Regions from separate parts of the Rhodococcus ruber genome, predicted to be linked through region 2. Evidence: riboswitches for the same ligand, from Rfam matches in the RefSeq annotation. Region 2 holds a riboswitch; each other region holds the start of a gene.
The links. Region 2 has a riboswitch for thiamine pyrophosphate ahead of F1734_RS22925 (3-oxoacyl-ACP reductase). Riboswitches for the same ligand answer to the same signal wherever they lie in the genome.

Region 1: linked by a shared signal. The riboswitch ahead of thiO (glycine oxidase ThiO) and the one ahead of F1734_RS22925 (3-oxoacyl-ACP reductase) in region 2 are both predicted to bind thiamine pyrophosphate.
Region 3: linked by a shared signal. The riboswitch ahead of F1734_RS10325 (TenA family protein) and the one ahead of F1734_RS22925 (3-oxoacyl-ACP reductase) in region 2 are both predicted to bind thiamine pyrophosphate.

The regions. Positions count from the first base shown of each region.
Region 1 covers NZ_CP044211.1:4,545,429-4,553,149, reverse strand. The annotation lists gene F1734_RS20945 (hypothetical protein) at 1-282, opposite strand, end outside; gene F1734_RS20940 (NUDIX hydrolase) at 411-1,262, shown strand; gene thiE (thiamine phosphate synthase) at 1,329-2,018, opposite strand; TPP riboswitch at 2,045-2,157, shown strand; gene thiO (glycine oxidase ThiO) at 2,155-3,213, shown strand; gene thiS (sulfur carrier protein ThiS) at 3,219-3,434, shown strand; gene thiG (thiazole synthase) at 3,427-4,209, shown strand; gene F1734_RS20915 (antibiotic biosynthesis monooxygenase) at 4,499-5,128, shown strand; gene F1734_RS20910 (ABC transporter ATP-binding protein) at 5,350-6,294, shown strand; gene F1734_RS20905 (ABC transporter permease) at 6,291-7,100, shown strand; gene F1734_RS20900 (M20/M25/M40 family metallo-hydrolase) at 7,114-7,721, shown strand, end outside.
Region 2 covers NZ_CP044211.1:5,012,454-5,020,174, reverse strand. The annotation lists gene lipA (lipoyl synthase) at 1-1, shown strand, start outside; gene F1734_RS22935 (DUF3263 domain-containing protein) at 6-296, shown strand; gene F1734_RS22930 (GAF domain-containing protein) at 389-1,516, opposite strand; TPP riboswitch at 1,893-1,987, shown strand; TPP riboswitch at 2,188-2,280, shown strand; gene F1734_RS22925 (3-oxoacyl-ACP reductase) at 2,335-3,099, shown strand; gene F1734_RS22920 (LLM class flavin-dependent oxidoreductase) at 3,099-4,406, shown strand; gene F1734_RS22915 (FBP domain-containing protein) at 4,450-4,800, opposite strand; gene F1734_RS22910 (TetR family transcriptional regulator) at 4,698-5,057, shown strand; gene F1734_RS22905 (ATP-grasp domain-containing protein) at 5,312-6,601, shown strand; gene F1734_RS22900 (hypothetical protein) at 6,598-7,446, shown strand; partial or broken gene F1734_RS22895 (PLP-dependent cysteine synthase family protein) at 7,443-7,721, shown strand, end outside.
Region 3 covers NZ_CP044211.1:2,200,214-2,207,934, reverse strand. The annotation lists gene F1734_RS10330 (carboxylesterase/lipase family protein) at 1-1,291, opposite strand, end outside; TPP riboswitch at 1,404-1,502, shown strand; gene F1734_RS10325 (TenA family protein) at 1,495-2,214, shown strand; gene F1734_RS10320 (ABC transporter substrate-binding protein) at 2,211-3,239, shown strand; gene F1734_RS10315 (ABC transporter permease) at 3,220-4,014, shown strand; gene F1734_RS10310 (ABC transporter ATP-binding protein) at 4,011-4,799, shown strand; gene F1734_RS10305 (WS/DGAT/MGAT family O-acyltransferase) at 4,806-6,179, opposite strand; gene F1734_RS10300 (alpha/beta hydrolase) at 6,470-7,465, shown strand; gene F1734_RS10295 (T3SS (YopN, CesT) and YbjN peptide-binding chaperone 1) at 7,617-7,721, shown strand, end outside.

The sequences.
Region 1 (7,721 bases), 470 kb from region 2:
ACTGTAGAGACTCTGGGCGGCGTCGGCGAGGGGTTCGACGGAGGTGAGCAGCCGACTGTGCGTGGCCTGCCGGCTCGTCACGGTCTGACCTGCGACGATGCCGGAGACGATGAGGAGGATCAGCAGCAGGGCGCCGAGCGTGAAGAGTGCGACGGGGGTGGATCGGAGCAGGGCGCGCCAGTCGTCGGCGCGGCGGTCGTGGTCGACGACGGGACCGGACACGTCGCCGCGCTGGAGGCGACCCCCGACCGCGCCGAGCGTGGGGGTCACGCGCACGTCCACGAGAGCACCCCTTCCGATGTGGCACTGTGTGTGGCGAGCATATAAGCAGTACTGGGATGTTGTTGCCGTCCGAGGACGGTGGACGCCCGGCTCGCGGCCTGCGACCGGGCGGCAGGGAGGCGGACGCGATGCGAGGTGACGGGGACGGCTGGGCCGTCGGACCCGACGGTGGTCGCCGGTGGGGCAGATTCGGCGCGGCCGGGCTGCTGCTGCGTGCACCGCTGCCCGACGGCACCCCGGCCGTGTTGCTGCAGCACCGCGCGGCGTGGAGCCACCAGGGCGGCACGTGGGCGCTGCCCGGCGGCGCCCGCGACAGCGACGAGAGTCCCGTCGTCGCGGCTGTACGGGAAGCCGAGGAGGAGACCGGGATCGACCCGGCTGCCGTGAGCGTGCGCACCGAGCGGGTCACCTCCGGCGTCGACGGAGGATGGACGTACACCACGGTCGTCGCGGACACCCCGAGCCCGATGGAGACGACCCTCAACGGGGAGAGCACCGAACTGCGCTGGGTGCCGGAGGCGGACGTCGAGACCATGCCCCTGCACTCCGGGTTCGCGGCCGCCTGGCCGGACCTGCGGACCCGGGCGGTGCGGATGCTGCTCGACACGGCCAACGTCCTCGGCGCGCGGCCGAACGGCTGGTGGCGCGACCGGCCGGGCGCCACCGCACGACTGCTCGCGGAGCTGGCGGAGTCGGTGCCCCGCACCGTCGAGCTGCCCGGCGGCTCGTTCGGCTGGGTGAGCCGCATCGAGGCGGTCCTCGAGGGGCAGGCCCGCGCGGCGGTGATCGACGACGACCGCACCCTGGTGCACACCGCCGCCGGCAGCGGAGACGACGAACTGGCCGTCCTGGCGAAGGGCACGTCGGCGGTCCTGGACCAGGTGCTCACCGTGGTGGTGACGGCCGACCGGGGACTGCGCGCCCGGCTGCCCGGGGATGTGCCGACCCTGGCGCCGTCGACGGTGCTCGACTGGCTGTGACGGACCGTCAGCGGGCGGCGCCGCCAGTGCGGCCGCCGCGGGTGCGCGACCGGCTGTGACGGACCGTCAGCGGGGCAGCGCGGCCTTCAGCGCGGCCGCCGCGGTCCGCGGATTCGGTGCCGCGGTGATGGCGCGGACCACCGCGATGCGGGTGGCGCCGGCGTCGAGCACCTCGGGCAGCCGCTCGGCATCGATGCCGCCGATGGCGAACCACGGCCGCCGCGGCTGCGACCGGGCCACCTCCCGCAGCACCTCGAGGCCCGCTGCGGTGCGGCCCGGCTTGGTGGGGGTCTCCCACACCGGTCCGTTGGCGAAATAGTCGACGCCGTCCTCGATGTCGGCCAGGCTGGCCTGGGCCCGGCTGGCGGTGGAGCGGCCGATCACCACGTCGTCGCCGAGGACCTGCCGGGCGTACCGCACGGGCAGGTCGCCCTGCCCGAGGTGCAGGATGTCGGCGCCGGCGGCCAGGGCGATGTCGGCGCGGTCGTTGACGGCCAGCAGGGCCCCGTGCCGGTGGCAGGCGGCGGCGAGCACCTCGAGCGCCTCGAGCTCCTCGCGGGCCTCGAGCGGGCCGAACTTCTTCTCGCCCGCCGAGCCCTTGTCGCGGAGCTGGACGATGTCGACACCGCCCGCGAGTGCCTCCTCGACGAATCGGGCCAGGTCGCCGGTGTCGCGACGGGCGTCGGTGCACAGGTAGAGCCGGGCCTGCGCGAGGCGTTCCCGGGGGGCGGGACGGTTGCCGCGGTAGGTAGTCACGGCGGAGACGGTAGTCTCTGCTCTGAACGAATCGACACGGGAGTCCCGGGGATCGCGGGGCTGAGAGGGGGCCTGCCGGCCCCGACCGTCAGCACCTGAACCGGATCATGCCGGCGCAGGGAGTGAGGTGGACGAACTGTTGGGAACCGTATCCGTCGTCGGCGGAGGCGTGATCGGGCTGTCGATCGCCTGGCGCACGGCCCGGGCCGGCTGGACCGTGACCGTGCACGACCCGTCCCCGGGAGCGGGGGCGTCGTGGGTGGCCGGGGGGATGCTCGCACCGTTGTCGGAGGGCTGGCCGGGTGAGGAACACGTCCTCGAGCTGGGTGCCGCGTCGCTGGCCCGCTGGCCGGCGTTCGGTGCCGAACTGCTCCGGGAGACCGGCCTCGACCTGTTCACCTCCACCGCCTCGCTGACCGTCGCGCTGGACGCGGCCGACGCCGCCGACCTGCGCACGATCGCCGAGTGGGTGTCGGCGCAGGGGCACGAGATGCGCGTGCTCGGCCGCGCCGAGGTGCGCGAACTCGAGCCGTCGCTGGGGCCGCGCATCCGTCTGGGTCTGCTGGCCCCGGACGAGCTGGCCGTGGACAACCGGGTCCTCGTCGACGCGCTGCGACGGGCTGCCGCCGGGGCCGGCGTCAGCTTCGTCGACGAGCCGGTGCGTGACGTCACCGAACTGGACGCCGACCGGGTCGTGCTCGCGGCCGGTGCCGCCTCGGCGCGGTTGTGGCCGGGCCTGCCGGTGCGGCCGGTCAAGGGGGAGATCCTGCGGCTGCGGACCCGGCCGGGCGCGGCTCCCGCCCCGCACCGGACGGTCCGCGGCAGCGTGCACGGCCGGCCCGCGTACCTGGTGCCGCGCGCGGACGGACTCGTCGTCGGCGCAACCCAGTACGAGGCCGACGACACGCAGGTCACCGTCGCGGGGGTGCGGGATCTCATCGCCGACGCCGAGGCGCTGTTCCCGGCGATCGGCGAGTACGAGCTGTACGAGGCGAGTGCGGGGCTGCGACCCGTGAGCCCGGACAACCTGCCGCTGATCGGCCGGCTGTCCGAGCGGGTGATCGCCGCGACCGGGCACGGCCGCAACGGCGTGCTGCTGACCCCGGTCACGGCGGACGCGGTGGTCGCGGAGCTCGCGGACGAACCGCTCGCTGTGGCGAAATATGCTGATCCGCAACGATTTACCGAGGAGTGAGTGTGATGAACGGTGCGCCGACGGTGGGAGTCACGGTCAATGGGGAGGAGCGCTGGTTCGCCCAGGCGCCGACGATGGCCGAGCTGCTGAGCGGACTCGGCCTCCCCGACCGGGGGGTCGCCGTCGCCGTGGACGGTGCCCTCTTCCCCCGGGGACGGTGGTCCGAGCGCGTCGAGAAGGGCTGGCAGATCGAGGTGCTGACGGCGGTGCAGGGTGGCTGAGCGCAACCCCGGCCACGACCTGCCGCCCCTGACGATCGCCGGACGCAGCTTCGCCTCGCGGCTGATCACCGGCACCGGTGGGGCCGCGAATCTCGCCGTGCTCGAGGAGGCCCTCGTCGCCTCCGGCACCGAACTGACCACCGTGGCGATGCGCCGGGTGGACGCGGCGTCCGGGACCGGCGTGCTCGATCTGCTTCGCCGCCTCGACATCGCGCCGCTGCCCAACACCGCCGGCTGCCGCGGCGCCGCCGAGGCGGTGCTCACCGCGCAACTCGGTCGCGAGGCGCTCGGGACGGACTGGGTCAAGCTCGAGGTCGTCGCCGACGAACGCACGCTGCTGCCCGACGCGATCGAACTCGTCTCGGCCGCCGAACAACTCGTCGACGACGGGTTCGTCGTGCTGCCCTACACCAACGACGATCCGGTGCTGGCGCGACGGCTCGAGGACGTCGGCTGTGCCGCCGTGATGCCGCTCGGCTCGCCCATCGGCACGGGGCTGGGCATCTCCAACCCGCACCACATCGAGATGATCGTCGAGGCCGCCGGGGTGCCGGTGATCCTCGACGCGGGCATCGGTACCGCGTCCGACGCCGCGCTCGCGATGGAACTCGGGTGCGACGCGGTGCTGCTGGCGACCGCGGTGACCCGGGCGAAGGACCCGGCGCTCATGGCGTCGGCGATGCGCCACGCCGTCGAGGCGGGCTTCCGGGCCCGGCACGCGGGCCGCATCCCGAAGCGGTTCTGGGCGCAGGCCTCGTCGCCGCTCGAACCCTGAGGCGACCGGATGTGAGGCGGTGACGGTCGGTTTCTCGACGGACCCGGTGGTGCCGCACGCGTCGCGGCACCCCCGGCCTCGTCGAGGGCGGAGAACGGTCGTGCACGGGGGGGCACTGCCCGCGCTCGCAGGGCGGCAGCGGCGGCGGACGAAGGTCGTGCGAAACCGGTCGCCCCGCAATGCCGGCGCACGCCCGTCTATTGCCTCCAGCGGATCGGGGGAGCATGGTGAAACCCGGGGGGACGACAACGACCGGCGGCGCCGCGTCGGCACCGCCCTGAGGAGAAGGGTGCCGATCGTGTTCGCACGCTCGACCACAATTCACGCGCATCCGTCGTACATCGACGCCGGGATCCGGCACGTACGCGACACCGTGATGCCCACGCTGGCAGACATCGAGGGCTGCCTCGGCATGTCCCTGCTCATCGATCGCGGCACGGGCCGGTGCATCGCGACCAGTTCGTGGCGGGACGAGGACTCGATGCGCGCCAGCGAGGACACGGTGCGCATGCTCCGTGACGACGCGGCCAGGATCTTCCACGGCACCACGGAGGTGTCGCGGTGGGAGATCGCCGTCGTGCATCGCGACCACCGTTCGGATCGCGGGGCCTGGTGCCGGGTCACGTGGGTCGAGACCGACCCGGCGCACATGGACCGCGGCGTCGACCTGTGGAAGATGGGCGCACTGCCCGAGCTGGAGGAACTCGACGGGTTCTGCAGCGCCAGCCTGATGATCGACCGCGCATCCGGCCGCGGGGTGTCGTCCGTGACGTTCGACAGCGCCGAGGCGATCGAACCCCACAGGGAACGCCTCGACGGTATCCGGGCCGCAGTGACTCGCGAGGCGGGCGCGGAGATACTCGACACCTGCGAATTCGAGCTCGCCATCGCGCACCTGCACGTCCCCGAGACGGTGTGAACCGCAGGCTCGGGACCGGTCGTCCTCGATCCGGCGAAGTCTCGTCGCCGGCCGAAATGTCGCCCTGGCCGGAGTGAGCGCGGTGCGGGGTCTTCGGTCCGGACGGACCTGCGCGGTCGCGGGTGGGACTCGCGCCTGCTGAACCGTGGCGGTGGGTGAGTGTCGGGGCGGAGGACGACCCCGCGCGGCGCGATCCGGCCGAATCGGGCAGGCTGTGGGTCATGATCGAAGTGACCGGACTGACGAAGACCTTCGGTTCCACCGTCGCCGTCGACGACGTGACATTCACCGTCCGGCCGGGGATCGTCACCGGATTCCTCGGCCCCAACGGTGCCGGGAAATCCACGACGATGCGGATGATCCTCGGCCTCGACCGGCCCACCGCCGGGACCGCGCTGATCGGCGGCGTCCCCTACCGCCAGCTGAAGCGGCCGCTGCGGACCGTCGGTGCCTTGCTGGATGCGCGCTGGGTGCACCCGAACCGGTCGGCGCGGGCCCACCTGCGCTGGCTCGCCGCATCCAACGGGCTGCCGAACTCGCGGGTCGAGGAGGTGCTCGCGCTCGTCGGCCTGACCGAGGTGGCCGACAAGCGCGCGGGCGGCTTCTCGCTCGGCATGTCGCAGCGGCTGGGACTGGCCGGCGCGCTGCTCGGGGATCCGAAGGTGCTGTTGTTCGACGAGCCCGTCAACGGCCTCGACCCCGAGGGCATCGTGTGGATCCGCCGATTCATGCAGGCCCTGGCGGCGGAGGGGCGCACCGTGCTCGTGTCGAGCCACCTGCTGTCGGAGATGGCGCAGACCGCGGATCATCTGCTGGTGATCGGCCGGGGCCGGCTCATTGCGGACACGTCCGTCGCGGAGTTCGTCGAGCGGGCGTCGGAGGCGACGGTGCGGGTGCGCAGCCCGCAGCTCGACACCCTCCGCACGGCACTGGCCGGGCAGGGCCACGCCGTCCGGGACGACGACGGCGCGCTGATCGTCAGCGGCGTCACCACCGCGCAGATCGGGGAGCTCGCCGCCGCGCACTCGGTCGTGCTGCACGAGCTGGCGAGCCGGAACGCCTCGCTCGAGGAGGCGTTCATGAAACTGACCGGAGACGACGTGGAGTACCAGGGAGCCGTGGCCGGAGACCCGGCCGTGCAGCCCATGAAGGGGGAGCTGCGATGAGCGTGGCCGTCGACAACACCGGGGCGGCGAGCGTGGCCGTGGACACCGTCAAGGCGGAACGGATCAAACTCACCTCCACCCAGTCGCCGTGGTGGTGCACCGTCGTGATCGTTGCGCTCGGCCTGGGCCTCGCCGCGATCCTCGGCGCCGCCTCCAAGGCGAGCATGTCCGTCGACGACGAGATGGGCCGGTTCTACCCGACCGTGGACGTCGCGGTCAGCGGCGTCGCCGGCTTCGGCGTGCTCGTGCTGATGATCCTCGCGGCGCTGTCGGTGACGAGCGAGTACCGGTTCGGGGTCATCCGCACCACGTTCCAGGCGATGCCGAACCGCAGCGTCGTGCTCGTCGTCAAGGCGCTGCTGATCGGGCTGTTCGGCGCGGTGCTCACCGGCGTGCTGGCGCTCGCGTCGTTCGCCCTCGCCAAGGCCCTCGCGGGCCCGGAGGCCGGGCGGGAACTCGTCCTCGAGGGCGACCAGGCCTGGCGGTCGATCTACGGCGTCTCGATCTACGCGCTGCTGTGCGCAGTGCTCGCCGTCGCCGTCGGGGCGCTGCTGCGCCAGTCCGCCGGCACCATCGCGCTGCTGTTGCTGTGGCCGCTGCTGATCGAGTCGCTGTTCGCCTTGTTCGGTTCGTTCGGCCGGCAGGTGCAGCCCTTCCTGCCGTTCGCCAATGCCAACCACTTCCTCGGCAGCGATCAGGGCATCGACTTCCACTGGGGACCGTGGGGTTCGCTGGTGTACTTCGCGGTGTTCGTCGCCGTGGTGTTCGCTGCCGCGCTGCTCGTGGTGAACCGGCGCGACGCGTGAGTATCCTCGGCGGATGAACCGGGGAGCGCGGGTACGGGCCGGGGGCGTCGCCGCAGCGATCGTGCTGCTGGCGGCGGCATGTTCGGAGGAGCCACCGCCACCACCACCGGTGGATCCGGCCGCGCTGGCGCAGGCCGTGGGAATCGATGCGGTGGTCGGGCATCTCACCGAACTCGACCGCATCGCCACCGAGCACGACGGCAACCGCGCCGTGGGCACCGCCGGCTACGACGCGAGCGTGGACTACGTCGCCGGCCGGCTGCGCGACGCCGGATTCGACGTGCAGACCCCGGAGTTCGACGTCCGCAGTTTCGACGTCGAGGCCGAGACCCTGACCGTCGCCGGCGCGCCGGTGCCGGTCCGGGCCCTCGAGTTCTCGCCGTCGACCGGTCCGGACGGGCTCACCGCCCGCCTCGTGCCGGTGCCCGCCGACGACACGCCCGGGTGCGAGGCCTCCGACTACGAGGGGCTCGACGTCTCCGGTGCCGTCGTGCTCGTCACCCGCGGGGTGTGCCCGTTCTCCGTCAAGCAGCAGGTCGCTGCGGAACGGGGGGCGGCGGCGCTCCTCGTCGCCAACAACGAGGACGGTGCGCTCACCGGCGCGACGCTCGGCGAGGAGGG
Region 2 (7,721 bases):
ACCACATGAGTTCCGCCGTCGAAGACGACCGCATCGTCGAGTTCGCCCGCCGCTGGCTGCCCTACGGGGGCGGAAGTCCCGGAGACCTTCTCGTCGAATTCGGTATGACCCCCGCGGGATATCTGACCCGGCTGGGTGAGATCCTCGACAGCCCCGCCGCCTTACGGCTGCACCCCCGATTACGTGCGGACCTGCGCAACTTCGTCGCTGCGCGCACCGTCGCCTCGCGCCCCGCCGAATCCGCGCCGACCCGGAGGGACGATGTTCGGAGAGAAGCCCGGTCCGCCCCACTGTGAGCCCCGGGGAGGAGGGCGCGCGTGCCGCTCCTACCCGGATTCGTCGACACGGAGGCGGCGGGGGCTCGGAGCGAGATATCCGCAGGCGGATCTCACCTGATCACACGGACTTCGACCCCCTCCGCGAACCGGTACGGTTGGGGCGTCAGCACAGGACCGAGGCTCTTACGCAGGCGGGAGACCTCGGCACGGACGGCAACGATGTGGTCCCGGTCGCCGAACAGGGCCTCGCTCAACGACGCGGCATCGATACCGGCCGACCGGGTACGTGCCAATACCCGCAGAATCTGCGCGTGCCGCGGTGACAGGGCGCGCGTCCATTCCGTCTCCCCCCGCACCGTCACCCGCGGAGCCGCCCCCAGGTCGAGTTCGAGTTCGACGGCCGCCCGTTCCGCTCGGCGCCGCACCAGCCATGCGTCACCGAGCGGTTCGGGCACGCAGAGTCCGAGACCGGGCACGAGCAGCGGTCGGTCGCCGCCCGGCGGTGCCAGTCGTTCGGGAACGCCGATTCCGCTGGCTGCCACGACCCAGCCGTGGCCGTCCACGACAACGGCGGGCCCGCACGTCGCTGCGAGCACCGGTGCCGCATCGGCACGGAGCCTGTCGAGGTGGGCGGCATGCTCGCGCCAGAGCATCGACTCGGCCAATCGCACAGCCGTCTGCACGAGGGCCACGGTGGCCGGATGCACCGACATCGCGGACCCGCTGATGTCCAGTACCCCGAGTACCTCGCCGGAGCGTGGATCGTGGACCGGTGACCCCGTACACGACCAGCCGTAGTGGGACCGCGCGTAGTGTTCGGCCGAGAAGAGCTGCACCGGAGCGTCCTCGACCAGCGACGTGCCGACCGAATTGGTGCCCACCGACTTCTCCGACCACCGGGCGCCCTCCACGAATCCGAGGACGTCGGCTTCCCTCTGCACGTCGCGTGCACCCTCTCGCCACAACACCACCCCGTCCGAGTCTGCGACGACCACGATGAAGTTCGCGTCGCTCGCCACCTCGGTCAGGGTGCCGCGTAGCTCGGGCAGAACCGATCTCAGGGCACTTCGTGCACGGCGCGCCTCGAGTTCGGAAGTGTCCGCGAGTACGACGTCCTCACACCGGGCGGGACTGACACCGTCTGCCCGAAGACGCGACCACGACCGGGCGACGACGTCGCGCGGCGGTACCGGCGGCGTCCGACCGGACATCACCGCGTCGTGGACGTCGCTCAGCAATCGGGCGCGGCGCGACAAGTCTTCACCGGAACCGAAAGCGAGCAACCGTTGGCGCGCCGAACTGGCCTTACTCACGCCGTCCAGCCTACCGTCAGGAGTGTGAGCCACACCATGGCCCCTGCCGTCTGCGGCCGTCACGAATGCGGAATTCGTCGACGATCTCGCACACTCGCCGAGAAGTGGGTCGACCGGCACACTGCCTGAGCAAGATCGTTCCGCACGAACGCTTTCGGGCCCCACGCACGCCACCACAGGTCGACACACCCGCGCGAAGCGGACCGCACCGTGTACGGCGTGGCCCCGGCCGGCTCGCCACCGAACCCGTCCATCTCCCGCGGCCCCACCGAGCCGCCGAACGACGTCGACGCCTTATGATCCTCTCGACACGGGGTGCCCTGGAGGAGGGCTGAGATCACACTCGTCGAACCTGCTCTAGTTCGTACTAGCGAAGGGATGTCCGAACGACGATGTCTGCTTGTCCACCGCCGCGAGTGTTGTCCGTTGCCGGTTCGGATTCCGGAGGACAGGCAGCGCTTCTTCTGGACCATGTTCAGGCGACCCACTGCCGCCGGATCGTCCTCGTGCCGGGCGGGAATCCTTCGCAGCCTGCCGAGTTGTCCGATGTGACATCGAAGTTCGACGTGCAGGCACAGCCGGGGTAGGCTTGCGACGGACTCGACACGGGGTGCCGGAAACGGCTGAGAGACAGACCCGTCGAACCTGATCTCGATCATGCGAGCGAAGGGATGCCGAGCCGGCGCGGCCGTGTGGTCCGTCGCTGCGGTGAACCCCTTCCCACCGAAGGGAAAGAACAGACAATGCTCCTGCAGAACCAGACTGTCCTCGTCACCGGCGCCGGGCGCGGTCTCGGTCGCCACCTCGCGCAGGCGTTCGCCGACGAGGGCGCCGCCGTCGTGGTCAACTACCGCAACAGCAGCGACGCCGCCCACGCCCTCGCCGAGAAGATCGGCCCGGACCGTGCGATCGCCCTGCCCGCCGACGTGACCGACGCCGCGCAGGTAGACGTCCTGTTCACGCAGGCCCGGAAACAGTTCGGCCGGCCGGTCACCACCGTGGTCAACAACGCGCTGCCCGACTTCTCCTTCAACGGCGACGCGCGCCGCAGAGCCGACGAGATCGGCTACGGCGACTTCGCCGCTCAACTCGACGGCATCGTCGGCGGCGCTGTCAACACGATCCAGGCGGCCCTGCCCGGCATGCGCGAGGCCGGCGGCGGCACCGTCATCAACATCGGCACCAACCTGTTCCAGAACCCGGTGGTGCCGTATCACGACTACACCGCCGCCAAGGCGGCACTGCTGTCGCTGACCCGCACGTTCGCGGCAGACCTCGGGCCCGAAGGCATCCGCGTGAACATGGTCTCCGGCGGGCTGCTGCGCACCACCGACGCATCGGCAGCGACCCCCGAGGAAGTATTCGACCTGATCGCCGCCTCCACGCCCCTGCGGAAGGTCACCACCCCGGCGGACTTCGCCGCCGCCGTGCTGTTCTTCGCTTCCGACTGGTCGCGAGCAGTGACCGGCCAGAACCTGGTGGTCGACGGTGGACTGGTGATGAACTGATGCCGGAGCCCCGCACCCTCCATCTGAACGCCTTTCTCCACGGTGTCGGCCACCATTCGGCGGCCTGGCGGCATCCATCGTCTGCGGCGGAGCGAATCGGCGACATCGCCTACTACGAGGAACTCGCGCGGACCGCCGAACGCGGCTGCCTCGATGCGGTGTTCTTCGCCGACGGACACTGCGTGAACCCGGGCTACACGGCTGGGACCACGTGGTTTCTCGAACCCCTGACCGCGCTGTCCGCCATGGCGCGCAGGACGAATCGCATCGGGCTGGTCACCACGGTGTCCGCGAGCTTCCATACACCGTTCCATGCGGCGCGGATGCTCGCCTCGCTGGACCACATCAGCGGTGGACGGGCCGGGGTGAACATTGTGACCTCGATGTTCGACGCGGAGGCGCGCAACCACGGGTTCGACGCGCTGCCGGACCATGCCGAGCGTTACGGCCGCGCCGAGGAGTTCATCGAGGTGCTGACTGCGCTGTGGGACTCGTGGGACGAAGCCGGCATCCTCGTCGATCGCGCGGCCGGTCGATACCTCGACGCCGATGCCATCCGTCGGATCGACCACCGCGGTCAGCACTTCCGCGTCGACGGGCCGCTCACCGTGCCGCGTTGTCCGCAGGGGCGTCCGGTGCTGTTCCAAGCGGGCGCGTCGGAGACCGGACGCAACCTCGCAGCGCGGCACGCCGAAGCGGTGTACTCGGTGTCGTGGGATTCGGCCGCGGCGCTCGACTTCGCAACCGATCTGCGTGGCCGCGCTGCCGCCGCCGGACGAGATCCCGCGTCGATTGCGATACTGCCGGGCCTCGTCCCCTACGTCGGTCGCACCGAGGACGAGGCCCGGGCGAAGAAGGCGACCCTGGACGCGTTGCTCGACATCGACGCCGCGCTCGCCCAGCTCGGTGTCTTCACCGGTCAGGACTACACGGGCCACGATCTCGACGCGCCGGTGGACGACCTGCCGCCCCTCGATCAGTTCTCCGGCCCGCAGGGCCGCTACGCGACGGTACAACGGATCATCGAAACGCACCGGCCCACTCTGCGTGAACTGCTCGGCTACCTCGCGGCCGGAGGAGGACATGCGACGATGATCGGCACGCCCGAGGCGATCGCGGATGGGATCGAGGAGTGGTTCGTCGCCGGCGCCTGCGACGGATTCAACCTGATGTGTCCGGCGTATCCGGATTCGCTGGACGACTTCGTCGACCTCGTCGTCCCGGAACTGCAACGCCGCGGCCTGTTTCGCACCGCATACCCCGGGGCCACCTTGCGCGACAGTCTGGGACTGTGGTCCTTCGCGTGAAGGCACCCGGGTGACGGCGCCGCTCGGGTAGTGCACAGCGCGGTCAGGGGTCCTGCTCGTCGAGCACCCGCCCGACGAAGCCACCGAGTCGAGTCCCGAGCCGGCGGATCCGAGTCTCGGTGGGCAGTGCTCGATCGGGCTGATTGCCGGGCAGAGGCGCCAGCTCCCGCACATACAGTGAGCATGCGAAGTTGCTGCACATGTAGGTTCCGATGCTGTTTCCGGCCTTGCCGCCGGCGCCGGCCTTGCGCGCCGTGAACAGCGACGTCCCGCCGGTGCGGTGGGCTCGAGCTGGCCTGGGCGGAAGCGCACACGCCGGATGGGCGCCGGCGAACCGCCATGTTCTTCGAGATCTATACCGCGGCGACGCGGGATCCCGAGCTGCAGCAGACATTCCTCGTCCCGGTGGTGACCGAATGGCTCGACCCCATGGCCGCGGCGATCGAGGCTGCGGGCGCGGCACCGGGCGCGGCCCGGTCCGTCGCCTCGCGCATCCTCGCGGTCCATCGAGGTCTTCTCCTCGAGGATCTCGCGCTCGGCTGCAACGTCGCCACCGATGCAGCGCACCGGGACGCCGTCCTGGCGATCCGTACCGAGATCTCCCGTGCGACTTCCTCGGACGAGGAAGGGGTCCGTGACCCGGCCGAGTGAGCAGCCCGCCAATCGTTCGTCGCGACCCCGTTCGCACCGCTGTTCCGGGCTTTCCCGGCGTCGCCGGGGTCGCCGACCGGCCTGGGATCGAGCCCGGCTCGATCGGCGGATCGGCACGAGCTGCCGGACCTTCGTGGGCCACCGTTCTCATCGGCCTCGCAATCGTCCGGCACAACCAGTCTTGCTAACGATAACGATTATCAGTAGCTTCTGTGGCGCTGGGTACTACGGAGGATGCGAGCGGAAGGCCACGTGTGGCACACCTACTGCTGGTCGAGAGCTGGGTCGGGGCAATGGGAACGTTGCTGCCGAGAGCGATTGCCGACCTGGGAGTCGAGTTCACATTCCTGACCCGACGACCGGGGCACTACCCGGACACCCTGCCGGACGGCTCCCCGCATCCGCTGCGTCTCGGTCGCGCGGTGGCGACTGCCGAGACCAACGATCCGGCTGCCGCACTCGAGGCGGCGCGGCGGATCGATGCCGAGGCAAGGATCGACGGCGTCCTCACCAGTTGCGACTACTACCTGCCGACGGCCGCGCGAATTGCCGCCGCGCTCGGACTTCCCGGTCCGACACCCGAGGCGATCGAGACCGCCTGTGACAAGGCGCGCACCCGGGCGGTGTTGGATTGCGTCGGTGTCCCGGGGCCGCGGCACACCACCGCCTCGGTCGACGACCCGATCCGGCTCCGTACCGCGGCCGAGTTGGTGGGATTCCCCTTGGTGGTCAAGCCCACCGATCTGTGTGCGGGAATGTTCGTGCGACGCGCGGACAGTTGGCTGGATGTCGAGTCGGCGGTGCACGCGCTGCGGGGGTTCGAGATCAATGCGCGCGGGCAGCGGCGGAGTCCGGTGGTGTTGCTCGAGGAGTTCCTCGCCGGACCGGAATTCAGTGTGGAGAGCTGGATTTCACGCGGAAACGTCCACACGGTCGGCGTGACCGACAAGAGCCTGGGTGGGGCGTCGGGTTTCGTGGAGACCGGGCACATGTTTCCGGCCGACCTGGCTGAGGGGGACCGCGCGAAGGTGGTGGCCGCCGCGGAGGAGGCGATCGGCGCGGTGGGCCTCGATCACGGTGTGGTGCACACCGAACTACGTCTGACCGCCGCCGGGCCGCGGATCATCGAGATCAATCCACGGCCGGCCGGCAATCAGATCACCGAGCTGATCCGGCATGTGAGCGGAGTCGACCTGCCGCGGGTGGCGGTCGAGCTCGCACTGGGACGCGAGCCGATCGTCCCGACGGTCTCGGACGAGCACCGTGACGGCGGACGGCCCTCGAGCGCAGCCGTGAGCATGCTGGTGCCGACGAGGGCGGGTGTCGTCACCGGAATCGAGGGAGTGGACACCGTCGCAGCCGATCCGTCGGTGGTCTCGGCGGCGTTCAAGGGGCCCGGTCACCGAACCACGCCGGGAATGGACAACAACAGCTACCTGGGCAGCGTCGTCGTCATCTCGCCGGAGCGGTCCGGGGCCCGCCCGCTGGCGGAGCGCCTGTTGTCGTCGATCTCCGCCACATACGGCGAGGAGCCGGCGTCGTGACCGCCACCTCGGCGATCGATACCGCGACGAACGGGCGCCTGGCTGCGCTTCTCGAGTGTTACCGCACCGACCCTGCCCGGCGTCCCGCGCGCGACGTGGTGGTGTCGGTTGCGTTCACCACGTCACAGGGGGTACGGCACGGCGGGCGCAGTGGCGGCTACCGCAACCAGGTGATCTCGCTGCGGGTGGGGGCTGCGACGGGCTCGTGCGCGGTCGAGCCGGGCTCGGTGGATCCGGAGATCGTGCACGCCTGCGCAGGGGTGGCAGTGGCCGATCTGCTGCACCATGCCGAGATCGCCGTGCGAATCGCCGCACTCGACGCCTACCTGACGCACCAGCGCCCGCACTCGGATGAGCCCCGCGCAGTGACGGTGCAGCTGGATTCCGGGGATTCGCTGCAGCGCTCGCTGGCCCGGGCGCATCACGTGACCGGGCTGGTCGACGCACCACCCGGCGGGCGGGTGCTGGTGATCGGAGTGGTCAACTCGCTGCTCGTCAGCTTGCGCGAGCGCGGGCTGCGGTACGTGCCGTGTGATCTGAAGGGCGGCACCACCGAGTGGGGTGAGCCGATCGTTACCGACTTCACCGAGCATCTCGACGAGTGTGATGCGGTGCTGGCCAGCGGAATGATGCTGGGCAACGGCACCGTCGACACCTTGTTCGCGCGGGTGGCGGCGTCCGGCCGGCGGATTCCGATCACGATGTTCGCCCAGAGTGGCGCCGCGGTCGCCCGGGAGTTGCTCGGACACGGCATCGACGCACTCTCGGCCGAGCCGTACCCGTTCTTCTGGCTGACCGGGGACGCCGGCCCGATCTACCTGTACCACGGGTCGAGGGCACGATGACTGTGATCGATCTACCGGCGCGGGTGGGGAACAGCCCACTCGTCCGCATCCTCACGCCGGTGCCGACCCGGCATCCGGGCTACTTCGCGAAGATCGAGGCGCTCGGCCTCGGTGGGCTCAAGGCGCGGTCGGCCCTGTCGATGCTGGTCGGCGCCCGGCGACGCGGGGAACTGCGGGCGGCGCGCGGATCGTCGAATCGACCAGCGGCACTTTGGGAGTCGGGTTGGCATACGTGGCACAGCCACTCGGCCACCCCGTGACCCTGGTGGTGGACT
Region 3 (7,721 bases), 2.7 Mb from region 2:
GCGTCCCGAAATTGCCGAAGACGTAGGGCAGTTCGGTGGCATGGCCGGCACCGATCCGTGCCGCCTTGAGCATCGGGGTCGCATGGTCGAACCGGTACACCCACGTCGGCGAGTGGGCGCTGTGCGCGTCGGCGATCCACACCACCGGCATCCGGAACCCCGCGTCCCGCGAAAGAGCCATCGCCCCGGACGTTTTCGTGACATCCGGGTACGCGGAGATGATCTCCGCGATGCGGTCGGGCGGCAACTCCGGGTGGTCCTCGGCGAGGGCGTCGAGCATCGCCTGCACGGAGGCGTCGCTCACCGGCATCAACGGCGACTTCATGAAGCGGAAGATCGACGGCTCGTCCTTGTTGGAGCCGATGATCAGGGGGATCCGGTGCGCGAGCCCCTTCTGGAACGCCGCCACCGGATACTTCGGCACCAGGTCGCGATCGACCACGGGCGCCATCGCGAGCGTGCCGGGGAACTTCGTGGGGATCTCGCCGACGAGCACGTCCCCCGCATCGGTCAGCGCCTCGTGCGGCATGTCCCGCAGCGCCCACACCCGCGCCGGGGTGAGGTCGAGGATCTCGAGGTACCGCTCGGCGACCCGCGCAGCCCGCTCGGACCCGTACGCCGACGTCGCCGGCGGGCTCTGCGCGATGGCCCGGTGGAACAAACCCTCGGCGCGGGGCACGGTCATCAGTGTGGTCAGCGACCCGCCACCCGACGACTCGCCGAACACGGTGACCCGGTCGGGGTCGCCTCCGAACGCGGAGATGCAGTCGCGGACCCACTCGAGCGCGGCGATCTGATCGCGCAGCCCCACATTGGATTCGAAGGTGGTCCCGGCGGTCGAGAACGACGAGAAGTCGAGGAACCCGAGCGCGCCGAGCCGGTAGTTGACCGTCACCACGACGACGTCGCCGCGCTCGGCGAGCAACCGTCCGTCGTAGATCCGCTGACCCGAGTAACCGAGGACGTAGGCGCCGCCGTGGATCCACACCATCACCGGCCGGGGCTCCCCGTCCGGCTCCGGCGCCCAGATGTTCAACGAGAGGCAGTCCTCACCGATCGTCAGCCCCGGATCGATGGGGATCGGGTTGTTGCGTCCCTGCGGCGCGATGGGCCCGAAGCGCCGCGCGTCGAGCACGTCGGTCCACGGCTCCGGCGGTTCGGGGGCGCGGAACCGGAGGTCGCCGGACGCCGGCGCGGCGTACGGGACTCCCTTCCACGTGTAGACGGAGCCGTCGCGGTAGCCGCGTACGTCGCCGTACTTGCAGCCGACGATGAGCGTCTCGGCGTCCACGGTCCCTCCCGAACGAACGGTCTCGGGCCAAGGTACCAACAACAGACAGGTTGCATGCGGACCCCGCCGACCCGGGCGACGGAGGCGGTCTGCGCCGAGTGCTATCGTCGGCTCCGTAGACACGGGGTGCTCCGCACATGCGCGGGGCTGAGATCACACCCGTCGAACCTGATCAGGTAATGCTGACGAAGGGATGTCCTGGCATGACCATGCCTGCCCGCGCGTCGGTCCCGGCAGGGACCGACCGCTTCACCGATCTGCTGTGGGACCGGACCAAGGTCCTGCGCGAGTCCATCGACGACCTCGAGTTCCTGCGCCGCCTCGGCGACGGGACGCTGCCGCTCGACGCGTTCCGCTTCTACATCGAGCAGGACGCCCTGTACCTCGCCGGGTACGCCAAGGCACTCGCCCTGCTCGCGGCGAAGGCCCCGGACCCGGGCACCGCCGCGTTCTGGGCGAACAGCGCGGCCACGGCCGCCACCGAGGAATCCGCCCTGCACCGGGGTCTGCTCACCGGCGGGGTCCTGCCGCCCGCCGAGGGCACCCCCGCGCACTCGCCGGCCTGCCTCGGCTACGTCTCCTATCTCACCGCCACCGTCGCCACCGACCCGTATCCGGTCGGCGCCGCCGCGGTACTCCCCTGTTTCTGGATCTACGCCGAAGTCGGCCGCGACCTCGCCGTCCGCGCCGCCGACGTGCTCGCCGCGGATCCCGCCCACCCCTACGCCCAGTGGGTCACCACCTACGACGCGCCCGAGTTCCATGCCGCGGTCGCCGGCGCCCGTGACCTCGTCGACGCCGCGGCGGCAGCCGCCACCGACGCCGAGCGCGACGCCATGGCCGAGGCGTTCACCATCGCCACCCGCTACGAGCTGCTGTTCTGGGACACCGCGCTCAACACCCAGGAGTGGCCGGCCTCATGACCACGCTCCCCCGGCTGCGCCGCCGGTTCACCGTCCTGGCCGCCGTCACCGCCGCGCTGCTGCTCACCGCGTCCTGCGCCGGGAACGGCGACGAGTCCGGCGACACCATCCGATTCGCCCTGGACTGGACGCCGAACACCAACCACACCGGCCTGTACGTCGCCCAGCAGGAGGGCCTGTTCGCCGACGCCGGTCTCGACGTCGAGTTCCTGCCCTACAACAACACCACCCCGGACACCCTCGTCGACGCCGGCAACGCCGAGTTCGGCATCTCCACGCAGGCGCAGGCGACGTTCTCCCGGGCGGCCGGCTCGCGCACCGTCTCGGTGCTCGCGCCGCTGCAGCACTGGGCGACCGGCATCGCCGTCAAGGCGGACCGCGCCGACCTGACCCGGCCCGCGGACCTCGACTCCCGCACTTATGCGGGCTTCGGCGACCCGGGCGACGAGGAGACGCTCGCCCAGGTGATCCGCAACGACGGCGGGCGCGGCGACTTCACCTCGGTCACCCTCGGCACCTCCGCGTACGAGGCCGTGTACTCCGGCACCGCCGACTTCACCGTCTCCTACCTGGCATGGGAGGGCATCGAGGCCGAGCACCGCGGGCTGCCGATGCGCTACTTCCGCTACACCGACTACGGGTTCCCCGACGCCTACGCGATCGTGATCGACGGCAACGAGGACTGGCTGGCCGAATACCCGGACCAGGCCCGGGCCTTCGTGCAGGCCGTCCAGCGGGGCTACGAGATCGCCGCGCAGGACCCCGACCGCGGCGCTCGCGCGCTGATCGAGGCGAACCCGGGGGCCTTCTCCGACGAGGACCTCGTCTACGAGAGCCAGCGGATGCTGTCGGCCGACTACCTGCGCGACGAGAACGGCCGCGTCGGCACCCTCACCCTCGAGCGATGGACCGGGTACTCCCGGTTCCTGTTCGAGAAGGGCCTGCTCTCCGGTCCCGACGGCGCACCGTTGACCACCGAGCCGGACTGGTCGACCTACTTCACCGATGACTACCTCACCCCCTGACCCCACCCGCAATTCCTGGGCGCGGCGCGTGGCCCCGGCCGCGCTGACCGTCGCCGCGCTGGCCCTCGGCTGGCAGCTGTACGTGGCGGTCAGCGGCATCCGCCCGCAGGTGCTGCCCTCCCCCGCCCGGGTCCTCGAGCAGGGGTGGGCGCACCGCACCGACATCGCCGGTCACGCCTGGTCGACGCTGCAGGTCACGCTCGTCGGCTTCGCGGTGTCCCTGGCGGTCGCCTGGGCGCTGGCGATCGTCGTGGACTTCTCGCCGTGGCTGCGCCGGGCTTTGGTGCCGCTGTTCGTGGTGTCGCAGACCCTGCCGATCATCGCGATCGCGCCACTGATGATCATCTGGTTCGGATTCGGGCTGCTGCCGAAGATCCTGGTGATCGCGCTCGCCACGTTCTTCCCCATGGCGATCGGCCTGATCGAGGGCTTCGCGGCCGCGGACCGGGAGGCGGGGGCGCTGCTGCGCAGCATGGGCGCCTCGCGTCGGCAGGAGTTCCGGTACGTGCGGCTCCCGTCGGCGCTGCCCCGATTCTTCACGGCGCTGCGCATCGGGGTCACCTACGCCGTGGTCGGCGCGGTCTTCGCCGAGTACGTCGGCGCCACGTCGGGACTCGGGATCTACATGAGCACCCAGAAGAACTCGTTCCGGACCGATCTGGTACTCGCGGCGGTGCTCGTCACCGCGGTGCTCTCCCTCGCGTTGTACCTGCTCACCTATGCCGCCGAGCGGGTGGTGGCCCCGTGGGCGCTGGCGACGAGGAGCCTGCGGTGAACGCCGTCGCCGTCACCGGCGTGCACAAGGCGTTCGATGGGCGCACCGTCCTCGACGGCGCCGAGTTCGCGGTGGCCGACGGCGAGTTCGTCTCGCTCATCGGCCCGAGCGGCTGCGGCAAGTCCACCCTGTTCGGGCTGGTCGCCGGCCTCGACGTGCCCGACACCGGCGCCGTCACGGTCGCCGGTCGGCCGGCCGCACCGGGACGCGCCGCGCTGATGCCGCAGAAGGATCTGCTGTTCCCGTGGCGCAGCGTGCTCGACAACTGCGCGCTCGGCCTCGAGGTCCAGGGCACGCCCCGCGGTGAGGCGCGGGACCGGGCACGAAAGTTGTTCCCCGCCTTCGGTCTCGCCGGGTTCGAGGAGGCCGCGCCGCGGCAGCTCTCGGGTGGGATGCGGCAGCGTGCGGCACTCGCGCGGACCGTCCTGCAGGGCCGCGACGTGCTGCTGCTGGACGAACCGTTCGGCGCCCTGGATTCGCTGACCCGCACCGAGATGCAGTTGTGGCTGCAGCAGGTGTGGCAGCGCGACCGCTGGACGGTGCTGATGATCACCCACGACGTGCGGGAGGCGCTGCTGCTGTCGGATCGGGTGCTGGTGCTCACGCCCCGCCCGGCGCGGGTGTGCCACGAGGTGTCGGTGCCGCTGCCGCGCCCCCGGGGCCTGGACGCGCTGACGTCTCCGGAGTTCGTGGCGCTCGAAGGCGAACTCGTCGACGTCCTACACAGCACGGGCGCGCGGGGTTCGACACCCCAGGACCCGCGCAGCTCGTCGCTGCGGGACTGACACCGCTCACGAAATATCTAGTGCGAGTTCGAGTTCCGTGAGGGCGTCCTCGAGATGTCCCAGCAGTCGCTGCAGTGCGGGGACGGTGCGGCGGCACCCGACCACGCCGAAGTCGACGGTGTCCGCGGTGTTGGTCAGCGTGATGTTGAGCGCCTGACCGCTGAGCACGACCGACACGGGATAGATGCCGTCGAGCCGGGATCCACCCCGGTACACCGGTTCCCGCGGTCCCGGCACGTTGGAGATGATGAGGTTGAACGGCGGCGGCGCCAGGGCGACCGCGCCCGAGATCGGCGCCAGCGCGAGTCCGGCGATGTTGAGCGCCGACCACACCGTCGCCTGCAGCGGCGTCATCCCGCCGAACAGGGTCTTGCCCTCCGCCATCGAATCGCTGACCGTCGACAGCCGGGTGAGCGGATCCTCGAGATGGGTGCCGAGGTTGCACAGCGTGACCCCGACGCTGTTGCCACCCGAGTCCGACTCGGGGGTGTCCTTCGCGCGCAGCGACACCGGGACCATCGCGATCAACGGGGTCTCCGGCAGCGCCTGCCGCTCGAGGAGATAGGCGCGGATGGCGCCGGCGCACATCGCGACGACGACGTCGTTGCTCGACACGCCGGCCGCGCACCGCACCCGTGTGATGCGTGCGCGGCTCCAGGACTGCGCCGCGAAGCGCCGCGTCCCGTCGATCGGGACGTTGAACATCGATCGCGGGGCCTCGTACGGCAGTGCGACGCGGCGGCCGCCGAGCACGGTCCGCGCGATCCGCAGCGCCACGGGCGCCGCGCCGAGCACGTCGCCGGCCACGGAGCGCACCGTACCGACGGTCGACGTCCGCGCGTGCGTCCCGGATCCGTTCCCGGATCGGGGGCGGGGCGGCAGGTGCCACGGCGCCGGGAAGTCGCGCGCGCTCGGGTCGGTGGTGTAGGTGCGCCGCAACAGCCGCAGCCCCGAGACCCCGTCGAGCAGCGCGTGGTGCATCTTCGTGTAGACGGCGAACCGGCCGTCGGCGAGTCCTTCGATCAGGTACGCCTCCCACAGGGGCCGGTGCCGGTCGAGCAGCCCGCTGTGCAGGCGGGAGACGAGGGTGAACAGCTCGCGGATCCGGCCCGGTGCCGGCAGCGCCGAGTGCCGGACGTGGTACTCGAGGTCGATCTCGTCGTCGACGGTCCACCAGGTGTAGCCGAGGCTCGACACCGGATCGGCCGGTCGCTTGCGGAACAGCTCGTCGACGTGCGCGTCGGCGACGAGCCGGTTGTAGAGGTCGGTGACGTACCCCGGGCCGGCGTCGGGCGGCGGGGTGAACAGTTCCAGCGAACCGAAGTGCATCGGGCGCTCCCGCGACTCGGCGAGCAGGAACATCGAGTCCGTCACCGGCATGTACCCCACGGGGACTGCCCCCTTTCGTCCGCCGTCGCACGCTGGGATGGATCGTACGTCGGTCCCGCGCATGCCGTACCGAATAGATAACAGAAGGGCCCGCGACCTGCGGAAATCACGATGCCCGGTCTCCATCGAGTCACGGTGCTTCGCCCCGGCGGATCGTCGTCGTACTGTCGATCAACCGACCCGGACGAACGTTGCGAAAGCCACGGCGGACGGGCCGCGGAGGACAAGCCGGAGCCGACGAGCGCAGCTCCGCCCGAGCGGACGAGGACGAGGAGGTTCCGGTGACGAGCACCGCGTCGAACCATCCGTCGTTGTCGTATCCGCCCGTACCGCGGCCGGTGCTGCGACGTGAGATCGCCGGGGTGAGCATTCCGTCCCAGGCGCTGACCTTCTCGGTGCGCAGCACCGTCAAGCCGGTCATCGACGCGTGGGCACGCGCCCCGCACCTGCCCTGGCCGACCGGTGTGGTGGACCGCCTCGCGTTTCCCCTCAAGCCGGTCCCCGGCACGCACCGGCATGCGGTGCGGCTGCCGTCCTGCCGCGCCGAGTTCCTCGCCGCGCCGGGCGCCGACGGCTCCACCGCGATCCTGTACCTGCACGGCGGGGCGTTCCTGGTGTGCGGGCTGACCACCCACCGGCAGATGGTCTCCCGCATCTCGTCGGCAGCCGGGGCCCCCGTGCTCAGCGTCGCCTACCGCATGCTGCCGGGGCACCCGATCGAGAGCGCGGTCGAGGACGGCATCGAGGGGCTGCGGTGGCTGATCGCGCACGGCTACCCGGCCGAGCGGATCGTGGTGGCCGGCGACTCGGCGGGTGGATTCCTCACCTTCCAGGTCACGCTCGAGGCGCTGCGGCTGGGCCTCGGCCGTCCGGCCGGCAACGTGGCGCTCTCGCCGCTGACCGACCTCGACACCCGCGGCAAGCTCGCGCATCCCAATTCGTATCGGTGCGCCCTGTTCCCGCGCCGCGCCGTTCCGGCCCTGGCCGACGTGATCGCCCGCATCGACGCCGCCGCCGGCGGGCCTGGTCCGCGCGCGGTGTCCCCGGTCGACGCCGACCTGACCGCCATGCCGCCCACCCTCATCCAGACCGGTTCGGAGGAGATGACGTACGTCGACGCCGAGCTGATGGCCGCGCGTCTCGCGGGCGCGGGTGTGCACTGCGAACTGCAGGTGTGGGAGCGGCAGGTGCACGTGTTCCAGGCCGCGGCGGGCATCGTGCCCGAGGCGGGACGGGCCGTCGCGTCGATCGGGGTGTTCGTCCGCAGCCTGCGCTGACGGGTCGGCTGCCCGCAGCCTGCGCCGACGGCGACCCGGGCGGCCGGATGTTCCGGGCCCGCCACCGAGTGATGCTGCCCGCCCGGCGACTGTCGGTCCCCCCGGCTAGTGTCGTCATACGGTCCCGCGACAGCGGAAAAGGGGGTGGATCGTGACCGACACCGAGAGCCGATTCGACCGCGACGTCGACCGGTCCTGGAACGAGTTCCGGGCACGTCTCGCCGACCACGTGGCGGCGATGAGCGACGGCGACGGG